2 regions of the Pseudoalteromonas sp. J2K-J599 genome follow, and region 2 is predicted to be linked to the other one. Evidence: predicted binding sites of a transcription regulator. Region 2 holds the regulator's gene; the other holds the start of a gene.

Region 1 (3,427 bases), 1.3 Mb from region 2:
AACAATAGAATCGTCGTTGCTTTTACATTTACCCACCAAGCAAAGCGCTTTTAGCTTTTGAGTGGCAGTAACACCTGCCTCAAAAAGGCTTAAGCCGACAGGCTTGTGCCCAGCACTAATAGCTTGAGTCATTAATTGTTTATTAGCGCAACCTGCAAGCGCACCCACTATATAAGGCATTTGCTCTGCTGGGCTAATACGTAATCCTTGGTGTTTAGCACTGGCAAAACCCGCTTGTTTTAACCATGTATCAACTAAAGCGCCACCGCCATGTACAATGACAAATTCATCATTTGTTTGCTCATTTAATACATCAAACAACGCTTTTGCTGCATTTTCTGTATTAAGTACTGCACCACCTAGTTTAATTACCCACGTTTTTTTACTCATTTAAAACGCTCCTTTTAATCCAGTGGTATGATCTAAATTCATAGAAATATTAATACACTGCAAAGCTTGTCCAGCAGCGCCTTTTAATAAGTTATCAATAGCAGACATAACAATTAACTGCGTTCCTTGTTGCTGCCAGCCAATATCAACAAATGGCTGCTTAGCTACACCTTTAATTGAAGGTACTTTATCGCCTAATAAACGAATTAATGGCTCGCTCGAAAGTACTTGATAAGCCGATGCAACGTTTTCCTTGGTAACGCCTGGCTTAAGCTGTACATAAATAGTTTCTAAAATACCGCGCGGAAAATTACCTAAGTGCGGTGTAAACAACACTTTGTGGCCAAGGTGTTGTTCAATTTCAGGGCCGTGGCGATGGTTAAACAAACCATAAGGTGCAAGCGACACTTCACAAAAATGCGTTCCTACACTGGCTTTACGCCCTGCGCCTGTAACGCCCGAAACCGCATTAATAATAATACTTTCGCTGCTCAATAAGCCTGCTTGCTTAAGCGGTTTTAGCGCATTAAGCGCTGCTGTTGGGTAACAGCCTGCAACAGCAATTAGCTTTGCATTAGCGATAGCATCATGGTTCCACTCAGCTAGACCGTAAGCCGCTTCATTTAAAAGCTCTGGATGTTGATGCTCAAAACCATAGTAAGTAACGTAGTCGTCATTGCTTGCTAAACGATAGCCACCAGATAAATCAAATACCTTTTTACCCATAGCTAAAAATTGCGGAGCTAGATCAACACTTACTTTGTGATCGGTACATAAGCATACGTAATCAGCATCACTTTGAATGTCATCAAAAGCTGATACGCTAAGAGGAAGTAAAGGACAGTCTAGTAAGCCAAGGTGCTCTGGGTATAAATCACTTAGCAATTTATTTTTATCTAAGCTACCCTCAGATACGTAACAGCCTGTTAAAGTTAAGTTTGGATGCTTAGCAACTAAACTTGCTAACTCTGCGCCGCTGTATCCGCTTGCGCCAATAATCACTACATTCATTTGTTACTCGTTATCTTAAAATTAATTACTACTTATCTATAATGTTCGCTTAAACTAGCTTAGACGCTAATTAAGTCTTTTTTATTAATGAATTTTGATTATCGTCGCATTATTTTCATGGCGTTACTTTTAATATATTTATGCTTAAAAAGTGAATTGATATTCATCATAAATACTTTTATATTGTTATGCAATTAAATTGAATAATAATTTTGGATTTTTTTATGCCTTTGCCTTCGTTTATTTCCATGTACCAACAATTGATTGCAGCCCCTTCTATTAGTGCTATTGAAGACGACCTGTGTATGAGCAATAAAAACGTAATTGAACTCCTAGCCAGTTGGTGCGAAACAATCGGTTTTACGTGTGAAATTATAGAATTAGAAGGAGGTAAAGGACGCTATAATTTATTAGCAAAACGCGGAGAAGGTGATGGCGGATTAATGCTAGCAGGTCATACCGACACAGTGCCTTTTGATGACAGTCGTTGGAACCATAATCCATTTAAACTTACCGAACTCGATAACAAATTGTATGGGCTAGGAAGTATTGATATGAAAGGCTTTTTTGCTTTTGTATTACAAGCGATTAGTGAACTTGATGAAAAGCAGCAAACTCAGCCTATTTTAATCCTTGCCACCGCCGACGAAGAAACAACGATGGCTGGTGCACAACAAATATGTAAGCACCCGAATTTAAAACCTGCGCGCTGTATAATAGGCGAACCTACTGATATGACGCCAGTATTTATGCACAAAGGCCATATGAGTACAGCAATAAGAGTGGTTGGTCGCTCTGGGCATAGCTCCGATCCCGAACGTGGTCTTAACGCCATTGAAGTAATGCATAAAGTGATTACAAAATTGATGATCTTAAAAGAACAATTAAAGCATAAGTATTCAATAAACCACTTCGAAATCCCTTATCCAACATTAAACTTAGGTAATATTCATGGCGGCGATAACGCGAATAGAATTTGTGGTTGCTGTGAAATGCATATAGATATGCGCCCATTACCAGGTTTAAGTGTACAAGAACTACAAGCATTAGTACTCGATGCAACGAAAGAGATAAATCAGCAATACCCAAATGCGGTGAGCGTTATTGATTTACATGAACCAATACCGGCATTTAGTGGGAGCACCGACAGTGCTTTAGTAAAAATGGCTGAAAAAATAGCGGGGCAAAAAGCGGTCGCGGTAAATTACTGCACTGAAGCGCCGTTTATCCAGCAACTCGGTTGTGAAACGATTGTAATGGGCCCAGGCTCAATTAACCAAGCACATCAGCCTGATGAATTTTTAGCGATGGAAAAAATAAAATCATCACAACAAATAATCACTGATCTTATAAAAGCAAATTGCTTTAGCTAATAAGATTACAATAAAGGCGCCAATTGGCGCCTTTATTAATACAGAACTAAGGCCTAATCACCTTTAACTTCTAAGTTAATAAACTTAACTAGTTCTTCAGGTTGCCCTACTAGCATCATAACTTGTTGGTTAATTTCCATCATAGTTTTACCTTCAGGTAGCTTTGCAGACACACTGAATGAATTTAAACCTTTCGCAAAGCTAGTTAAAGCCTCTGCAATATCTTCAGTTACAGGAGCTTGTTGTAACTGTTGTTCTAGCGTCATTTCCATTTGCTCAAGCGTCATACCTTGCTTTTCAAGCTCGCTTGATAGTAAATCTTTTAATTTACCTTGGTTATTTAAGGCAAAGCTAACATTACGCGGCTCTAATTTACTCATTGCTTGCATAACAAGTGTTTGCTGCTGTAATTCTTGTTCATACGTCAGCGGTTGATCACCCGCTTCTTGCTGCGCCTTGCTAATAGCCAATGAAGCATCCATTAACGCTTTTGAATTAGCTAAACCCATATCCATATTAAAACTAACAATGTCTTTTGCATCAAGCTTAACTACTACATCACTATTGCCAGACTCTTCATCGTAATCAAGTGATGAATGTAAGTCGTAACTTGCCGACGCTAACATTTCATTTTTATCAGCTGGTAATTTTGA
Region 2 (3,427 bases):
TAGATGACGTACTCGATTACAATGCAGATGCTGAGCAGCTAGGTAAAAACATTGGCGATGATTTAGCTGAAGGCAAACCAACCCTTCCGCTTATTTATGCTATGCAACATGGTAGCGAGCAGCAAACACAGCTTATTCGTGATGCAATAGAGCACAGTAATGGTATGGAGCATTTAGAGGAAATTTTAACTGCACTAAAACAAACTAATGCGCTTGAGTTTACAATGCAAAAAGCAGAGCTTGAGGCCGAAAAAGCCATTGCCTGTTTAGACTTTTTAGCTGAGTCTGACTATAAGCAAGCACTTATAAGCCTTGCCCGTATTGCGGTTGACCGCGACCACTAGTTTTAACTAGTTACACAGTGTGACATTAATTCTGAGCAATAAAAAAGCCTGCAAATGCAGGCTTTTTTGTTGCTTAAAGCGGCTATTACGCCATGAAATCAACACCTTCTTTGATGTCTTTTTTCAGAGTTTCAAGCATGTCATTTTTTGCTTTTGTTTCAAATGCGCTTAGTTCGCCGTAAGAAAGAATTTCTTCTACACCGTCTTTACCTAAACGTACTGGATGTGCAAAGTACTCTGCATCGCCATTTTCAACAGCAACGTAAGCGTAATCTACAACTTCTTCACCTTGTAGGCCTTTAACTAAAGACATACAAAAACGAGCTGCAGCAGCACCCATAGATAGCGTAGCTGAACCACCGCCTGCTTTAGCATTTACAACTTCAGTACCCGCATTTTGGATACGTGGAGTAAGTGCAGCAACTTCTTCATCAGTGAAAGAAACACCTTCAACTTGAGAAAGTAGAGGCAGAATAGTTGTGCCTGAGTGACCACCAATTACTGGTACTTTTACAGTTGCTACGTCTACGCCTTTAAGTTCAGCAACAAATGCTTCTGAACGAATAACGTCAAGCGTAGTAATACCGAATACGCGTTTAGCGTCGTAAGTACCTGCTTTTTTGAATACTTCAGCAACAATTGGAACTGTGCCATTTACTGGGTTAGTAATAATACCTACTAACGCTTTAGGACAGCTGGCAACAATGCCTTCTGCTAACGTTTTGATGATGCCAGCATTTACATTGAATAAATCAGCACGATCCATACCTGGTTTACGCGGCATACCCGCTGGGATAAGAACGATGTCAGAGCCTTCAAGCGCTTTATTTAAATCGTCTGCGCCAAAGCCTGCAACTTTAACATCTGTTGGGATGTGAGAAAGGTCAACCGCAACACCTGGTACTACTGGTGCAACATCATAAAGTGATAATTCAGAGCCAGCTGGTAAGCCTGTTTTTAATAATAAAGACAACGCTTGGCCGATACCGCCTGCAGCACCTAATACAGCAACTTTCATTGGAATTCTCCGTAATTTGAGGTAGGAAACATTTGTGGCTCTTAAGATAATGAAATTAGCGACTAAAAACAAATTTATCCTGTCTATTTCAAGTATATTTTCGACCATAGTCGTAAACTTATGTGATTTAACGCATCAAACTGGCAAGTTAACTAAACAACTGCTGCATAATTATTCATTTTTGTGTAGAATTTGCGGCATAAATAACAAAAACGAATAAAGACTATGCAACCACAAGATAAACAAGAAGCACTGGTAAAAGCATTTAAATCACTATTAAAAGAAGAAAATTTTGGCTCTCAAGGCGAAATAGTTGATGCGTTAAAAGATCAAGGTTTTGACAATATAAGCCAAAGTAAAGTATCACGCATGTTAAGTAAATTTGGCGCTGTACGCACACGTAATGCCAAACAAGAAATGGTTTACTGCTTACCTGCTGAAATGGGTGTACCTACGGCTAAAAGCCCATTACGCCAATTAGTAATCGACATTATGCACAACGAAATGATGATCATCATTCGTACCAGCCCAGGTGCTGCTCAGCTTATTGCACGTTTATTAGATTCATTAGGTAAAGCAGATGGCGTACTAGGAACAATTGCAGGCGACGATACTATTTTTATCGCTCCTGCTAAAATATCTGAAATAGATGTAACACTTGAACGTGTTCGCATTTTATTTGATACAGTTTAATAGCAAACTAAATTTGTTTTAAAAACCCTATTGAAGGTGCAAAGAAAGCAGATCCCATATCGGCTTGAGTAAAATCAAGCCAGTGGTCGTAGCAATCCCCTTCCCCTAAACGACTATTAAGTACTTTTTCAAATGCGGTGCCCGTACAAGCGCATGTAATTGATAACATTCCCTGCTCATACACGTCGCCATAAGGCATGCTTTGATTTAATAGTAGCGGTTGTCCGTGTTCGTCTTTTAGCTCACTTCGCGAAGCATGGCTGGTTTCGATCGCTGGGGTAATTAGCGTGTTATCAAGACGCGTACGTCCCATTATTTGCTCTTGCTCACTCAATGATAAATGCTGCCACATAGTTAAATCATGTTTATAACGCTGAACATGAATATAGCTCCCCTGATCTTCAAAGCTACCAGGGTTGCTGATTAAAGCCGTAGCGCGCTTTTTTCTTCCATGTGCGGTGTCGCCACCATAAATAAAACCGTTAAAATCACGACCATCTAAAAAGCGAAAATTCCGAATTTGCTCCACCAGCTCAACATCAGGGGCAAATAATTTTAAAATTTGCAGCGCAAATAAATGGTTAACATCTTCACGGTCAGAGCGAATTTGCACAAATAAATCGCACGGTTGTACGCTCATTTGGTGATCGCTATGGGTTATATTGGGAAAGCTCTGTAATTCGCTTGGAATGTATTCAGGGAGGATATGCGGCCAGTATTGCGCACCAATAGCAACCATACAAGAGAGCATTGATTCTGAAAATTGATCGCTAAACTCTTCTTCTATAGCGCTTACTTGTTTTAACTTTGCGCGAAGTGATTCGTCTTGACCATCAAACACATTAAAAAATAAGTGCAAACCGTGTAAGTTTGCTTCAGCACAAATCCCTGATTGCGCTTGCGCCATTGTTATTCCTTAGTTTTACAGATAAAAACACAGCGAATAACAAATTAATTACGATTCGAAAAAATTCACCGTGTGAGGTTTTATTTTTATTATAACCTGATCATTATTTTCAAATGACTGGCCATATTGTGCAGCAACTTCAATTTCTTGTTCATCAATAACAAGCGAATAAACATACGCCGAACCAATAAAGCGACGACTTATGATTGTAGCTCGCTTGCTGAATTTGTCACTTTGGTTATCTGCCACTAATTCTATTTGATGAGGGCGCACATATATAAGCCCTGCACTTACATTATGCTTACTCTCAACATAAGATTCGACTAAACCAAATGGTGTTTTATATTCAGTTGCGGTTAACACTTCTGCGCTTAAGTATATGCCCTGACCCAGAAACTCTGCAACCTCCTTTGAACACGGAGCTGCAAAAAGCTGCTCAGGCGTGCCTTGTTGCTCAATTTTACC

The links. Region 2 encodes ArgR, which controls arginine synthesis, uptake and breakdown. Its sites were predicted from a motif close to ANTGAATANNTATTCANT; they were not measured.
Region 1: argC (N-acetyl-gamma-glutamyl-phosphate reductase) is a predicted target of ArgR. The motif match lies at 1,552-1,569, and genes of this name have one in related genera.

What each region holds. Positions count from the first base shown of each region.
Region 1 is NZ_CM200271.1:860,084-863,510, reverse strand. Features, by position in the region: gene argB (acetylglutamate kinase) at 1-390, opposite strand, end outside; gene argC (N-acetyl-gamma-glutamyl-phosphate reductase) at 391-1,401, opposite strand; gene argE (acetylornithine deacetylase) at 1,626-2,774, shown strand; gene AC5NT5_RS03880 (aq_1923 C-terminal domain) at 2,828-3,427, opposite strand, start outside.
Region 2 is NZ_CM200271.1:3,297,357-3,300,783, forward strand. Features, by position in the region: gene ispB (octaprenyl diphosphate synthase) at 1-344, shown strand, start outside; gene mdh (malate dehydrogenase) at 430-1,362, opposite strand; gene argR (transcriptional regulator ArgR) at 1,588-2,055, shown strand; gene AC5NT5_RS14865 (Dyp-type peroxidase) at 2,063-2,962, opposite strand; gene AC5NT5_RS14870 (ABC transporter ATP-binding protein) at 3,011-3,427, opposite strand, start outside.